Linked DNA regions of Duganella dendranthematis. The protein of the gene in region 1 interacts with the protein of each later gene in a pairwise test. Links are inferred from orthologs where the notes say so. Each region holds a gene or a part of one and is shown on either strand. Other genes may lie near its edges.

Region 1 (7,847 bases):
CGCTTGGACTGCTCGGCCGCCGCCTGGCGCTCGACCGTCACATGCTGGCTCGGATAAATCTTGGTGCCCAGCTCGGAGATGACTTTGCCGTCAACCCGGACCCAGCCGCGCGCGATCCATTCGTCGGCCTCGCGGCGTGAGCACAGTCCCAGTTCGGACATGCGTTTGGACAGGCGGAGTAATTCTTCAGACATGGGGGACTCTTTGAAAACAGGGTTAAACTTTGATGGCGTCCAGCAGGTCGGTTTCCAGCTGGATCTGGTTGCGGGCGTTGTTCAGCGCCGGGCCGTCGATCAGGAACACGTCCTCCACCCGCTCGCCCAGGGTCATGACCTTGGCCGTGTGCAGGTTGAGCTTGTATTTGGTCAGCACATTGGCGATCGCATACAGCAGGCCGGTGCGGTCGTTGGCCGCCACCGACAGCAGGTAGTACTGGCCGCGCTCATCGGGACGCAGGTCGACCGTCGGCTGGATCGGGAAGGTGCGCGACAGGCGCGACAGCCGGCCCTTGTTCGGCGCCGGCAGCGGCTCCGGACGGGTCAGCAGGCCGCACAGCTCGTGCTCGATCAGGCTGATGATGTCGCGGTAGTTCTTGGCGAAATTCTGCTCGGTGACCAGGAAGGTGTCGAGCGCATAGCCGTGGCGCGTGGTGTGGATCTTGGCGTCGAGGATGGAGAAATTCTTGCGGTCGAAATAGCTGCAAATACGCGCGAACAGGTCCGGCTGATCCTTGATGTAGACCGCGATCTGCAAGCCTTCGCCGATCGGCGCCAGGCGGCACTTGACCACCGGCGACTCGCTGTTGAAACGCTCGTACAGCGCGCGCGTCTGCCAGGCGATGTCGGAGGCGTCGTGGCGCAGGAAATAGGCCACGTCCAGCTGCTTCCAGAACGCTTCGTGCGCGTGGGCGTCCAGGCCGTACAGGCGTAGGGTGGCGAGCGCCTCGTCCTGGCGGTTGCGCAGCTCGTTGGCGGCGCTGTGCGGTTCGCCGCCCAGCACCCGCAGCGTGATCTTGTACAGGTCTTCCAGCAGCTTGGCCTTCCAGGCGTTCCACACTTTCGGGCTGGTGCCGCGAATGTCGGCCACCGTCAGCAGGTACAGGCCGGTCAGGTGGCGCTCGTCGCCGACCAGTCTGGCAAACGCCTGGATCACATCCGGATCGGACAGATCCTGCTTCTGCGCCACCTGCGACATGGTCAGATGGTTCTCGACCAGGAACACCACCAGTTCGGTGTCCTCGTCGCTCATGCCGTGTTCCAGGCAGAACTGTTCGGCGTCGGCCATGCCCAGCTTGGAGTGGTCGCCGCCGCGGCCCTTGGCGATGTCATGGAACAGCGCCGCCAGGAACAGCACCCACGGCTTGGGGAAGTTGGCCATCAGCTGGCTGCAGAACGGGTATTCGTGCGCATGCTCGGCCATCGTGAAGCGGCGCATATTGCGCACCACCATCAGGATGTGCTGGTCCACCGTGTAGACGTGGAACAGGTCGTGCTGCATCTGGCCGACGATCTTGCGGAAGTTGGGCAGGTAGCGGCCCAGGATCGACAGGTCGTTCATGCGGCGCAGCGCGTGGATGATGCCGCGCGGCGCCTGCATGATCTGCAGGAACAGCGAGCGGTTGGCCGGATCGGCGCGGAAGGCGGCGTCGATCTGGAAACGCTCGTGCCACAGCGCGCGGGTGGTGCGCGCCGTCATGCCCTTGATCGCCGGCCGCTCGGTCATCAGCAGGAAGATTTCCAGCATGGCCGACGGCGTCTTCTCGAAGGTGTCGTCCTCGGCGATGTCGATCAGGCCGTTGACATCGTTGAAGCGGGCGTTGATCGGCGCCGCCACGCCGCCCTGCGGGAACAGCCGTTCCTCGATGTTTTGCAGCAGGATGGTGTTGAGCTGGGTGACGGTCTTGGCGGCCCAGTAGTAGCGCTGCATCAGGTACTCGCTGGCGCGGCGCATGCTGGCGCCGCTGCCGGTGGCGGTCAGGCCCAGCGACTCGGCGATCGCGGTCTGGACGTCGAACACCAGCCGGTCTTCGCGGCGGCCGGCGTGCAGGTGCAGGCGCACGCGGATGTCCTTGAAGGCGCGCTCCTTTTCCATCAGCTGGCGCGCCTCGGTCTGCGTGATCAGGCCGCTGGTGGCCAGCGTGCGCCACGAGCTGGCCAGGCCGGCCGCCTTCACCAGCCACAGGATCACCTGCAGGTCGCGCAGGCCGCCCGGGCTTTCCTTGCAGTTCGGCTCCAGGCTGAAGGCGGTGTCCTCGTACTTGGCGTGGCGCTGGTTCATCTCCAGCAGCTTGGCGTGGTAGAAGGCGCGCGGGTCCATCGCCGCGTCGTAGCGGTGCTGCAGTTCGGCGAACAGCTGCTCGTCGCCGCAGATGATGCGCGCTTCCAGCAGGCTGGTTTGCACCGTGATGTCGGCCGCCGATTCGGTCAGGCACTCATCGACCGTGCGGATGCTGTGGCCGATTTCCAGGCCCAGATCCCACAGCAGCTGCACCAGCTCTTCCAGTTTTTCCGTGGTGGCCGCGTCCGGCGCTTGCTGCAGCAGGATCAGCAGGTCGACGTCGGAATAGGGGAACAGCTCGCCGCGGCCATAGCCGCCGACGCCGACCAGCGCGGTCTGCTCCGGCAGGCCGGCCACATGCCAGGCGGTGGTCAGCACCGCGTCGACGCTCTGGCGCAGGCTGCGCAGCAGCTTTTCCGGCTTGCCGTCTTCCTTGAAGGCGGCAATGACGACCTGGCGGTCGGCCTTCAGCTGGCGCTTGAGCTGCTCGCGCAATTGGTTCCGCATCACGGCCGCGTTCACGGGATTACGCTGCCTTGGCAGGGTTGGCCGCACCCTGGCCGGCCATGCCGGTGACGAACGCCGGCGGCGGCGGGCTGCCGGCCGACAGCGTCAGCACCTCGTAACCGGTATCGGTCACCAGCAGCATGTGTTCCCACTGCGCCGACAGGCTGCGGTCCTTGGTTTTGATGGTCCAGCCGTCGCCCATTTCGCGGATTTCGCGGCGGCCGGCGTTGATCATCGGCTCGATGGTGAAGATCATGCCGGCTTCCAGCGTGACGCCGGTGCCGGGCTTGCCGTAGTGCAGCACCTGCGGCTCTTCGTGGAACACCTTGCCGATGCCGTGGCCGCAGAATTCGCGCACCACGCTGTAGCCGGCTTTCTCGGCGTGCTGCTGGATGGCGTGGCCGATGTCGCCCAGCGTGGCGCCCGGCTTGACCTGCTCGATGCCCAGCCACATGCATTCATAGGTGATGTCCGACAGGCGCTTGGCCAGGATCGACGGTTCGCCGATGAAGAACATGCGGCTGTTGTCGCCGTGGTAGCCGTCCTTGATGACGGTGATGTCGAGGTTGACCACGTCGCCGTTTTTCAGCACTTTATCGCCCGGAATGCCGTGGCAGATAACGTCGTTGACCGAGGTGCAGATGGCCTTCGGGTAGGGCGTGTAGCCTGGCGGGCTGTAATTCAGCGGCGCCGGGATCGTGCCCTGGACGTTGACCATGTACTCATGGCACAGGCGGTCCAGCTCGCCGGTGGTGACACCCGGCTTGACGAACGGGGTGATGTAGTCCAGCACTTCGGAGCCGAGGCGGCCGGCGATGCGCATGCCTTCGATATCTTCGGCGGTTTTGATGGTAATAGACATAGTGGATCGCAATCAGCTAGGTAAACGGTGAACGCGCCAGCCGCGCCGGCCGCAACGGAAGCGGGGCGCGTGGCGTGCAATATATGGAAATTATAAACGACGCCGGGGCTGGCGGTGTGGCGCCGGCAGAGGGAAGCTTCAGGTCGCAGCGTTGGCGGCGGCTTTGGCGGCCGCACTGGCGCGGCGGCGGGCCAGCCAGCCCATCATGCCCAGGCCGCTCAGCAGCATGGCCCAGGTCTCGGCTTCCGGCACTGGTGCGGCTACACTGTCGATGCCATCCGCGCCCGCGCCTCCGGGGCCGAAGCGGTGCGCCATGTCGCGGGCCCGCTGGTCGGCGTCAGCCAGAGTGGCGCCTTCGGGCACGAAATCGTCCAGGCCCAGGTCGGACATGGTGCGGGCCAGGCGGCTCGTCACGTCATCGAGATCGGGCGCGTCGGCGTCGACCAGGCTGATGTCGGAAAATTCCTGCGGTTTCTTGGGCGGCTTGGCTTGCGCCACGGCCGGCGCCAGGCGCGTGATGCGGCTGACGTTGCCGCAGATCTTGGGCACCAGGATGCAGTGTTCACCCTCGCAATACACGGCGGCCGGTTCGGCGCGCAGTTCGTCCCACTTGTTGCGGGTCACGGTGCCGCAGACCGACGCGGCGCCGAAATGCATGTCGCGGATGGTGGTGTCGTACTGGCTCTTGCCGGCGATATGGTCGCGGGTGATGCTGACGGTGTCGTCCGGCTGGCGGTCTGCCAGGCGGCGCTTGAGCGTGCTGCGCACGCTTGCCGGAATGTCGGTGTAGCGGTCGATGGCGGCAGCCGGGCTGCCGGTGTACGGATTGCGGCCAGGATGATCCCAGGAGCAACTAGGCTGAATGGCAGCCGCGAGCGCGGTAGCTAAGAGTAACGACATGATGGCGATCTTTCGAAAACGACGCTATCGCATGGGCTGGGCGCAACGAATATTAAATCATCGGAATTAATAACTGCGATGATATTACAGTTTCTGCATCTTTTGAGCATGGAAGGCGAGATTTTTTGATGTTTCGCAACATCTTGGTGCGGTCGCACACATATGGGGCAGGTGCTGTCAGAGTCAGAAATCTTGCGCAAGTGGCTGTTTTTAGGGTAGAATCTCGGGTTGCTTGAATTCGGTTTAAGCAATGTTGTTAATTTCATTTATAAACTCGAATCCGGTCAACAAGGGTGCCAGGCTTAGCCAGGTCACAGATCGGATTCCGGAACTAACCCTGGAGTAATATTATGTCCGTAACTATGCGCGAAATGCTGGAAGCCGGTGTCCACTTCGGTCACCAAACCCGTTTCTGGAACCCAAAGATGGCGCCGTTCATCTTTGGTCACCGTAACAAGATCCATATCATCAACTTGGAAAAGACGATGGGTATGTATCAAGAAGCGATGAAACACGTGAAACAGGTTGCCGCCAACCGTGGCACCATCCTGATGGTAGGCACCAAGCGTCAAGCACGCGATATCATCGCCGCTGAAGCCCAGCGCGCAGGCGTTCCTTTTGTTGACCAGCGTTGGCTGGGCGGCATGCTGACCAACTTCAAAACCATCAAAACCTCGATCAAGCGTCTGAAAGACATGGAAGCGGCGATTGCGGACGGTTCGGCTGAGAAGATGTCGAAAAAAGAAGCGCTGATGTTCCAACGCGAAATCGTCAAGCTGCAAAAATCGATCGGCGGCATCAAAGACATGGGCGGCGTTCCTGACGCTATCTTCGTCGTTGACGTTGGCTACCATAAAGGCGCCATCACCGAAGCCGCAAAACTGGGCATCCCAGTGATCGGCGTGGTCGATACCAACCACTCGCCAGAAGGCGTGCAGTACGTAATTCCAGGTAATGATGACTCGTCGAAAGCCATCACGCTGTACGCCCGCGGCGTGGCAGATGCCATCCTGGAAGGCCGTGCCGCTGCCGGTAACGAAGTAGTTGAAATGGTGAAAGCCGCAGCCGGCGACGAATTCGTCGAAGTCAGCGAACAAGCGTAAGCGTTCCTGATTGGCTGTAAGGAAAAAGGGGTGGCCAACAGCTCCCCCTTTTTTTTAACGTAAATGGTTAGAGCATCTTGCTCACCACCCCGAATACCGATTATCAGATCGAAATACAGGAGAAACACATGGCAGCTATTACCGCAGCAATGGTAGGCGAACTGCGCGCGAAAACCGACGCGCCGATGATGGAATGCAAAAAAGCACTGACCGAAGCCGAAGGCGACATGGGTCGTGCGGAAGAGATCCTGCGCGTCAAGCTGGGTGGCAAGGCTGGTAAAGCCGCCAGCCGCATCACCGCCGAAGGCGTGGTCGCGACCTACATCGCCAACGGCGTCGGCGCCCTGGTGGAAGTGAACTCGGAAACCGACTTCGTGGCGAAAAACGACGATTTCCTGAACCTGGCCAACACCGCCGCCCGTCTGGTGGCTGAAAAGAACCCGGCCGACGTGGCTGCCCTGCTGGCCCTGCCAGCTGGCGACGACGGCAAAACGCTGGACGAAGTGCGCGCTGCCCTGATCGGTAAAATCGGCGAAAACATGTCGATCCGCCGCTTCCAGCGTTTCGAAACCACCGCCAAGCTGGCCTCGTACCTGCACGGCACCCGCATCGGCGTGATGGTCGAATTCGACGGCGCCGACGAGCAAGTCGGTAAAGACGTGGCCATGCACATCGCCGCGATGAAGCCAGTGTCGCTGTCGGCTGACCAGGTTCCTGCCGAACTGATCGAAAAAGAGCGTTCGGTGGCCAAGCTGAAAGCCGACGAAGATGCAGCTGCCGCCGTGGCTGCCGGCAAACCAGTACAGCCTGCCGACATCGTCGCCAAGCGTCTGGAAGGCTCGGTCCAGAAGTACCTGAAAGAAGTATCGCTGCTGAACCAGGCTTTCGTGAAAAACGACAAGCAATCGATCGAGCAGATGCTGAAAGAAAAATCGACCACCGTCAAAGCGTTCGTGATGTACGTGGTGGGCGAGGGCATCGAGAAGAAGGTGGACGACTTCGCCGCTGAAGTGGCTGCGCAAGTAGCCGCTTCCAAAGGAGCGTAATACAGAAAACGGGCCGAGAGGCCCGTTTTTTTAAGCCCGCAGCAGTGCCCGGCGTCGGGCGAGGTATCATAGGCGCCGGCAGACTTACCCCGAACAACCAATCATTAGGAGCCCCGTCTCATGTCCAAACCAGCCTACAAGCGCGTCCTCCTCAAATTGTCCGGCGAAGCCCTGATGGGCGATGATCCTTACGGCATCAATCGCGCCACGATCGAACGGACGGTGGCCGATGTGGCCGAGGTCGCGAAACTGGGCGTGGAACTGGCGATCGTCATTGGCGGCGGCAATATCTTCCGTGGTGTGGCGCCGGGCGCCCAAGGCATGGACCGCGCCACCGCCGACTACATGGGCATGCTGGCCACCGTGATGAACGCGCTGGCCCTGGCCGACGCCATGCGCCATGTTGGTGTCACCGCGCGCGTGATGTCGGCGATCGGCATCGAGCAGGTGGTCGAGCCGTATGTGCGCCCGAAAGCGCTGCAGTACCTGGAAGAAGGCAAGGTCGTGGTGTTCGCGGCCGGCACCGGCAACCCGTTCTTCACCACCGACACCGCCGCGGCCCTGCGCGGTTCGGAAATGAGTGCCGAGATCGTGCTGAAAGCCACCAAGGTCGATGGCGTGTACACTGCCGATCCCAAGAAAGACCCCAACGCCACGCTGTACCACTCGATCAGCTTCGATGAAGCGATTGCCAAGCACTTGCAGGTCATGGACGCCACCGCCTTCGCGCTGTGCCGCGACCAGAAACTGCCGATCAAGGTGTTCTCCATCACCAAGCCGGGTGCGCTGATGCGCGTCATCATGGGCGAGGATGAGGGTACACTGGTTCACGTTTAAATTTAGATATTTCAGATATACAGGAGAGCAGCAATGTCCGCAGCTGACGTTAAAAAGAACGCCCAAGAGCGCATGACCAAATCGCTGGAAACCCTGCGTGGTGACCTGGCCAAAGTCCGTACCGGCCGTGCCCACACCGGCATCCTCGATCACGTGACGGTCGACTACTATGGTAGCCCGACCGCCATCAGCCAGGTGGCCAACCTGACCTTGGTCGACGCCCGCACCATCGGCGTGCAGCCGTTTGAAAAGAAAATGGCCGGCGCAATTGAAAAGGCCATCCGCGACGCCGACCTGGGCCTGAACCCGGCCGCG
Region 2 (7,559 bases), 1.4 Mb from region 1 along the record:
GGAATGCGCCATTGCTGTCGAATACCGAATTGGCGCTGGCAACCTGCTGATACCACTTGTCCTCGGACGACGCTACCACGTGCTCGTCCAGGTCTTCCTTGTAGCGGGTCTTGAAGTAGGTCAGGCCGGCGGTCAGGTCCTTGTTCGGCTTCCATTGGAAGGCCGCGTAATCGCCGCGGCGGGTGCGGTCGAATTCCTGCGAGCGGTAGCCGACGCCCAGCGGTATCCATTGCGTCTTGTTGCGGTCGTACAGCGCAGGATCGGTCGAGTTCACGTGCGGGAAATACGGGTCGACGCCGACGCCGTCCGAGCGGCTCGGGCTCTTGGCATGGGCGAAGTCGATCAGCGCGCCGATCTCGCCGATGTCGGTCTGCCAGCGGTTCGACAGCAGCACGGTGGCGGTTGGCGATGGTTTGCCCTGGCGCAGCGTCGAATACGATTCCGACACCCCTACCGTACCCTTGAAGCCCTTGAAGTCGAACGGCATGGCGGTACGCAGATTGACCAGGCCGGCGACAGCGCCTTCCACTTGTTCCGCCGACGGATTCTTGTAGACATCCACGCCGGCCATCAGTTCCGGCGCCACGTCGGAGAAGCCGAGCGAGCGGCCGCCACCGGCCGAGAACGCGTCGCGGCCGTTGATTTCCGAGCGCACGTAGGTCAGGCCGCGCACCGAGACGCCGGAACCTTCCACCGATTGGCGGTTCGGGTCGCCCGCCATATTGCGGTCGATGGTGACGCCGGCGATACGCTGCAGCACTTCGGTGACCGACCGGTCCGGCAGCTTGCCGATGTCTTCGGCGACGATCGAGTCGACCACCTCGTCGGAATCCTGTTTGAGTTTTTGGGCGGATTGCAGGGCGGCGCGCTGGCCGCTGACCACCACCACCGGTCCGACGCTTGGGGTATCCGCAGTTTGCGCCCATGCCGGCACGGCGTGCAGCACAACCACCTGCGCGACCGCAGCGGCGATCGCAGTTTTCTGTAATTTATTCATTTTGTCTCTCTCCCTCTTGTAGGTTTTTTGTGATTCACTTGACGCCAATAATCGTTGAAAGGTTTATGCCTCCCTCAGTTTGTGATTGCTTGCCGCGCTCGCCGCCTGGCCGGCGACATACGCGCCGTGATCCGGCATGCGCGCGACGGCCTGCGTGATCAGGTCGCGCAATTCGGCGAAGTGGCCGTGCACCGCGCGAATGTCGACGCGCTCCGCCAGCGGGTCATGGCGCTTCGGCATCGCGCCCAGGCCCATCATCATCGCCACGAACGACGGTTCGGCGAAGCCGGCGCGGTCGAGGATGGCCACCCGTCCGGTCTCGCGGAACAGTTCGATCTGGTGGCGCAGCGAATCCGGGATCGCCATGTCGGCGCAGTAGCGCCAGAAATCCGAATCGTTACGCTTGGTCAGCTTGTAGTGCAGCACGATGAAGTCGCGCACCGATTCGTAGCGGCCGCCCATCACGCGGTTGAATTCGTTGGCCAGCGCCGGGCTGCAATCGCGCTCCGGGAACAGTTCCACCAGCTTGCCGACCGCCGTTTCGATCAGGTTGATGCTGGTCGATTCCAGCGGCTCGATGAAGCCAGCCGACAGCCCAATCGCCACCACATTCTTGACCCACGACTGGCGGCGGCGGCCGGTGACGAAGCGCAGCTGGCGCGGCTCGTCCAGCGCGGCGCCGTCGAGACCGTCGAGCAGCACCTGGCGTGCGCGCGCGTCGCTGGTAAAGCCGTTGCTGTACACATAGCCGTTGCCGGTGCGGTGCTGCAGCGGAATGCGCCACAGCCAGCCGGCCTCCTTGGCGGTCGAACGGGTGTACGGCGTCAGCTGTTCCACCGACGCGCATGGCACCGCCTGCGCGCTGTTGCACGGCAGGTATTCGCTCCAGTCCTCGTAGCCGGCCTTCAGCGCGCCTTCGATCAGCAGACCGCGAAAGCCCGAGCAGTCGATGAACAGGTCGCCTTCGAGGCGGCGGCCGTCAGCCAGCTTGACGGCGGTGACGAAGCCGCTTTCCGGATGCTGCTCGACGTCAACAATCATGCCTTCGACGCGCTCGACGCCGCGGGTGACCGCGTAGTCGCGCAGATAGGCGGCGTACAGGCTGGCGTCAAAATGGAAGCCGTAGGAATAGGCGTCGGTCATGCCCGGCGTCTGCTCGTTCGGCGGCGTGAACTTGCCGTGACGCGCCATGACCGAGGCCACCGACCAGTTCTCGATGTCCGGCATGCTGTTGAACGCCTGCGCCAGGCGCAGCCAATGCTGGTGCGCGCCGATGCCCGCCAGCGGCGGACCGAAATCGCCGAACGGATGGAAGAAACGGTTGCCGATGTGGCCCCAGTCCTTGAATTCAATGCCCAGCTTGTAGCTGGCCTGGGTCCTGGCGATAAAGTCGTCTGCATCCAGCCCCAGCGCCGCATTGTAGGCGCGGATGGTCGGCAGGGTCGCCTCGCCGACGCCGATGGTACCGATTTCAGGCGACTCCACCAGCGTCACCGCGCACGGCTGGGTGGGATGGCGCAACAGGCGCTGCGCCAGCGGCGCGGCCGTCATCCAGCCGGCGGTGCCGCCGCCGACGATGACAATCCTGCGAATCGGGCCGCCATGCACGTCATTGCTGCTCATTTCATCTCCTTAAAATGGGCAAGCTATGACAACGTTTTCATTTGTGCGCGAATAAGCGGCGGTGTAGTGTCCCGGAGCCGGGACAAGTGGGGGCACGGCCATGGCAGCGGCCGTCATCTGTTGCGTGATCAAAGTATGTCTCCCTCATTTTTTTATCCGGCCTCGCGTGCCGGTGTATGCAAGCTAACATTAATGCGATGACCGAACAAATAGTTCCAGATTCAGTGTCGCTGTTTAACCTCACTCGCTAAACAAGAGGTAACAAGGGGAAATTCTTAGAAAACGCTGTCAACGTAGATTTTATTTTGCCACTGACTCAATTGGCAAAATTGGGGAGCGCTTCCACATCGGCAATAAGTGGCAAAAAAAATGCCGGCTAAGCCGGCATTTCAAATGAAGTGGAAAGCGTTTTACACGGCGTCCGGTCCCGTCTCGCCGGTACGGATGCGGATCACCTGCTCCACGTTTTGCACAAAGATTTTGCCGTCGCCGATCTTGCCGGTGCGGGCCGCCTTGATGATAGCGTCCACCACCTGTTCGGCCACGCCGTCATCGACCACCACTTCGACCTTCACTTTCGGCAGGAAGTCGACCACGTATTCGGCGCCGCGATACAGTTCGGTATGGCCCTTCTGGCGGCCAAAGCCTTTCACCTCGGTGACGGTCAAACCGGTAACGTTGACCTCAGCCAGTGCCTCACGCACCTCGTCCAGCTTGAACGGCTTGATCACTGCGGTAATCTGTTTCATGACTTCTCCTTATATCCAAATCGAAAATCCGGGCAGCAGACTGCATGCTTTGATTGTATTGTAATCGACCCTCGCGTGCTGTCCATGTACATAAGCTTATTCTTTACACATGCACCGGAATGGCGCGTAGTTCTTCCATCCAAACAACGCTTTGCGCATCGCTCGGCGCCCGCCAATCGCCGCGCGGCGACAGCGAACCGCCGCTGCCCACCTTCGGTGCATTCGGCACGCAGCTGCGCTTGAACTGGCTGGTGCGGAAGAAGCGGTCGAGGAAGATGCCGAGATTCTTCGCAATCGCGGCCAGGTCGTACTGGTTGCGCGTGACGTGCTCGCCATCCGGCCAGCGGCCCTGCTCCTTGTCCTTCCACGCTGTATGCGACAGGAACGCCACCTTGGACGGGTTGAAGCCGAAGCGCAGCACGTAGTACAGGTTGAAGTCTTGCAGCTCGTACGGGCCGATGGTGCTTTCCGTGCGCTGCTCCGGCTGGCCGCCGGCGGCGCCGGGCACCAGCTCGGGACTGATCTCGGTGCCGAGGATGTCGAGCAGTACTTGCGCGTCGTTGCGGCCGATCACGCCGGACTCGGCCACCCAGCGCACCAGGTGCGAGATCAGCGTCTTCGGCACACTGGCGTTGACGTTGTAGTGCGACATATGATCGCCCACGCCGTAGGTGCACCAGCCTAATGCCAGTTCGCTCAGGTCGCCGGTGCCGATCACCAGCCCGCCGTGGTGGTTCGCCAGGCGGAACAAGTGGTTGGTGCGCTCGCCGGCCTGGACGTTTTCAAACGTGATGTCGTACTGTTCCTTGCCCTCCGAGTACGGGTGGTTCAGATCCTTCAGCATCTGAATACAGCTTGGGCGGATATCGATTTCCTGCGCCGTGCAGCCGACCAGCTTCATCAGCGCATGCGCCTGCTTCAGCGTGCGTTCGCTGGTGGCGAAGCCGGGCATGGTGTAGGCCAGGATGTTGGTGCGCGGCAGTTTCAGCTTGTCCATCACGCGCGCGCAGACCAGCAGCGCGTGGGTCGAATCGAGACCGCCGGAAATGCCGATCACCACTTTCTTAAGACCGCTGGTGGTCAGGCGCTGGGCCAGCGCCTGCACCTGGATGTGGTAGACCTCGTTGCAGCGCTCGTCGCGGCGGCGCGCGTCGGCCGGCACATACGGGAAGCGTTCGATGCAGCGCTTCAGCGCCAGCGGCTGGTCGTGTTCGAGTTCTAGCGGGAAGAACACGGTGCGAAACTTGCCGACCTCCGCCGCGTGGCGCTGCACTGATTGCGCGAACGTGTTCATGCGCATGCGTTCGCGCGACAGGCGCTCGAGGTCGATATCGGCAAAGGTCAGCGACGGTTCGTCGACAAAGCGCTTGGCTTCGTTCAGCAGTTCGCCGTTCTCGAAAATCACGCCCTGCCCGTCCCACGCCATGTCGGTGCTGGACTCGCCGCCGCCGGCCGAGGTGTACAGATAAGCGGCGATGCAGCGCGCCGATTGCTGGCCGACCAGCTGGTTGCGGTAGTTGGCCTTGCCCACCAGCGCATTCGACGCCGACAGGTTGACCAGCACGGTAGCGCCGGCCAGCGCCGCGAACGACGACGGCGGCACCGGCACCCAGACGTCCTCGCAAATCTCGACGTGGAATTTGAGCAGCGGCAGGTCGGCCACTTCAAACAGCAGGCCCGAGCCGAACTGCACGCGCTCGCCCAGCAGGTCGATCTCGGTGGCGACCGCGTAATCGCCGCTGCTGAACTGGCGCGCCTCGTAAAACTCGCCGTAGTTGGGCAGATAGCTTTTCGGCACCACGCCCTGGATCTGGCCGTTGGCGATCACCACCGCGCAGTTGTACAACTGATGTTCCACCCGCAGCGGCGCGCCGACCACCACCGCCATCTTCCAGTCGGTGGACGCGTCAAGAATCGCCGCCAGGCCATCGAGCACGCCGTCCAGCAAGGCGCGCTGATGGAACAGGTCGTCGCAGGTATAGGCGGCCAGACCCAGCTCGGGGAAGGCCACCAGCGCGGCGCCTTGGGCGGCGGCCTGTTCCGCCAGCGCGATGGTCTGTTCGGCGTTGTAGGCCGGATCGGCAATGCGGCACACCGGCGCGGCTACCGCGACGCGGGCAAAATCGTGGGTGTACAGATTGAAGAAATTCGAAGCCATGTTGGGTCTTTCGCGTACGCAAAATCCGATTATCGCACGGGCAAAGCGCGCCCGCATGCGCTAGACTGGCACATCAACGTGGAAGGAGATAGTGTGGCAGAAGCAGAGTTTACGATCATCGACTCATTGGCGGAGGTCGACCCGGCGCAGTGGCAGGCGCTGGCGGGCGACAATCCCACGCTGAGCTACACTTTCCTGCACGCGCTGCACGAAACGCAATGCGCCTCGGACCGCACCGGCTGGTCGCCGCGCTACCTGGTGCTGCACCGGGACGGCGTGCTGCAGGCCGCCATGCCGCTCTATCTGAAGGAGCACAGCCGCGGCGAATACGTATTCGACCATGCCTGGGCCGACGCCTTCCACCGCAACGGCATCCCCTACTATCCGAAACTGCTGTCGGCGGTGCCGTTCACGCCGGTGACCGGCAGCCGGCTGCTGGCCCACACGGCGCAAGACCGCCAACTGCTGGCGCGCGCCGCACTGCAACTGGCGCAGCAGCTGGATACCTCGTCGCTGCACATCTTGTTCCCCGACCAGCAGGACAAGCAGGCGCTGGCCGATGCCGGCTACATGCTGCGTGAAGGCGTGCAGTTCCACTGGGAGAACCAGGACTACGCCGACTTCGACGCCTTCCTCGCCACCATGAAAATGGACAAGCGCAAAAAACTGCGCCAGGACCGCCGCCGCGTGCAGGACGCCGGCATCCATTTCGAGCACCTGGCCGGCCGCGCCATCACCGACGAGGTGCTGCGTTTCTTCTACCAGTGCTATGTATCGACCTACCAGGCGCACTTCTCCAAGCCGTATCTGTCGCTGGCCTTCTTCCAGCGCCTGCTGGCGGAAACGCCTGACAGCTTGATGATCGTGCTGGCCAGGCGCGGCGAGCAACCAGTGGCGGTGGCGCTGAACCTGGTCGGCGGTAACATCATGTACGGCCGCTACTGGGGCACGCAGGAATTCGTCTCCGGCCTGCATTTCGAAACCTGCTACGTGCAGTCGATCGACTACTGTATCCAGCACGGCATCGCCCGCTTTGAGGGCGGCGCGCAAGGCGTGCACAAGATGTCGCGCGGCCTGGTGCCAACGCCGACCTGGTCGGCGCATTGGGTGGCCGACCGCCGTTTCGCCGACGCCATCGCCGATTTCCTGGCCCAGGAAACCGCCGCCATGAACGACTACATCGACGAGTTGTCCGAGCACATTCCCTTCAAAGCCGCCGACGACTGACGGCGCTGGCGCGCTCCCGTCGAGGGCGGCACACGGCCTTAATTGATACCATTGGTTGAAAATGAATGCGATCATTCATGACTACCGCCACTGCAATCGGACGCCCATACTGTGTTCATCAACTAACCACTTCCAAGAGGAACACATCATGAGCACCAATCTGAACGGTAAAGTCGCTTTCATCAACGGTGGTTCGCGTGGCATCGGTGCCGCGAGCGCCCGCCGCCTGGCACGTGAAGGCGCAACGGTAGCAATCGGTTACGCCGCGTCCGCCAGCGCCGCCGAAGCACTGGTTGCAGAAATCGAAGCCGCAGGCGGCAACGCCATCGCCGTCAAGGCCGACGCCACCGATGCGGCCGCACTGACTCAGGCCATCGACGGCGTCGCCGCCCGCTTCGGCCGCCTGGACATCCTGCTGAACAGCGCCGGCGTGCTGCTGATGGGGCCAGTGGACCAGTTCTCGCTGGAAGACTTCGACAAAACCGTGGCGGTCAATGTGCGCGCCGTGTTCGTGGCCAGCAAAGCCGCCGCCGCGCACATGACTGACGGCGGCCGCATCATCAACATCGGCAGCACCAACGCCCAGCGCATGCCATTCGCCGGCGGCGCAGCGTATGCCATGAGCAAGTCCGCTCTGACCGGCCTGGTCAAAGGCATGGCGCGTGACCTCGGCAGCCGTGGCATCACCGTCAACAACGTCGCGCCCGGTCCTGTCGACACGGAAATGAACCCGGCTACTGGCGATTTCGCCGCCACCATGCACGGTCTGATGGCGATTCCACGCCACGGCCACGCCGACGAAATC

The links. Proteins that work in one complex are often made in the same cells at the same time.
Region 2: the proteins of HH213_RS27390 (region 1) and HH213_RS21190 interact in binary tests that used the Escherichia coli proteins (3 or more experiments, as listed by UniProt). The link is inferred for Duganella dendranthematis from one-to-one orthologs.

Annotation. Positions count from the first base shown.
Region 1 is NZ_CP051684.1:5,979,236-5,987,082, reverse strand. Bases 1-3,113 are described here. They hold HH213_RS27390 ([protein-PII] uridylyltransferase), read right to left. Parts: upstream 2,785-3,113; coding sequence 217-2,784; downstream 1-216. Other genes in these bases: map (type I methionyl aminopeptidase), read right to left, coding at 2,804-3,113; HH213_RS27395 (pseudouridine synthase), read right to left, coding at 1-194. Also shown: more of map, read right to left, coding at 3,114-3,646; HH213_RS27380 (MHFG family PEP-CTERM protein), read right to left, coding at 3,785-4,546; rpsB (30S ribosomal protein S2), read left to right, coding at 4,897-5,649; tsf (translation elongation factor Ts), read left to right, coding at 5,778-6,695; pyrH (UMP kinase), read left to right, coding at 6,816-7,532; frr (ribosome recycling factor), read left to right, coding at 7,566-7,847.
Region 2 is NZ_CP051684.1:4,610,836-4,618,394, reverse strand. The notes cover bases 1,701-4,525. They hold HH213_RS21190 (P-II family nitrogen regulator), read right to left. Parts: upstream 3,370-4,525; coding sequence 3,031-3,369; downstream 1,701-3,030. Other genes in these bases: HH213_RS21185 (NAD(+) synthase), read right to left, coding at 3,473-4,525; HH213_RS21195 (tryptophan halogenase family protein), read right to left, coding at 1,701-2,620. Also shown: HH213_RS21200 (TonB-dependent receptor), read right to left, coding at 1-997; more of HH213_RS21195, read right to left, coding at 1,061-1,700; more of HH213_RS21185, read right to left, coding at 4,526-5,527; HH213_RS21180 (GNAT family N-acetyltransferase), read left to right, coding at 5,621-6,754; HH213_RS21175 (SDR family oxidoreductase), read left to right, coding at 6,903-7,559. UniProt on the Escherichia coli protein: P-II indirectly controls the transcription of the glutamine synthetase gene (glnA). P-II prevents NR-II-catalyzed conversion of NR-I to NR-I-phosphate, the transcriptional activator of GlnA. When P-II is uridylylated to P-II-UMP, these events are reversed.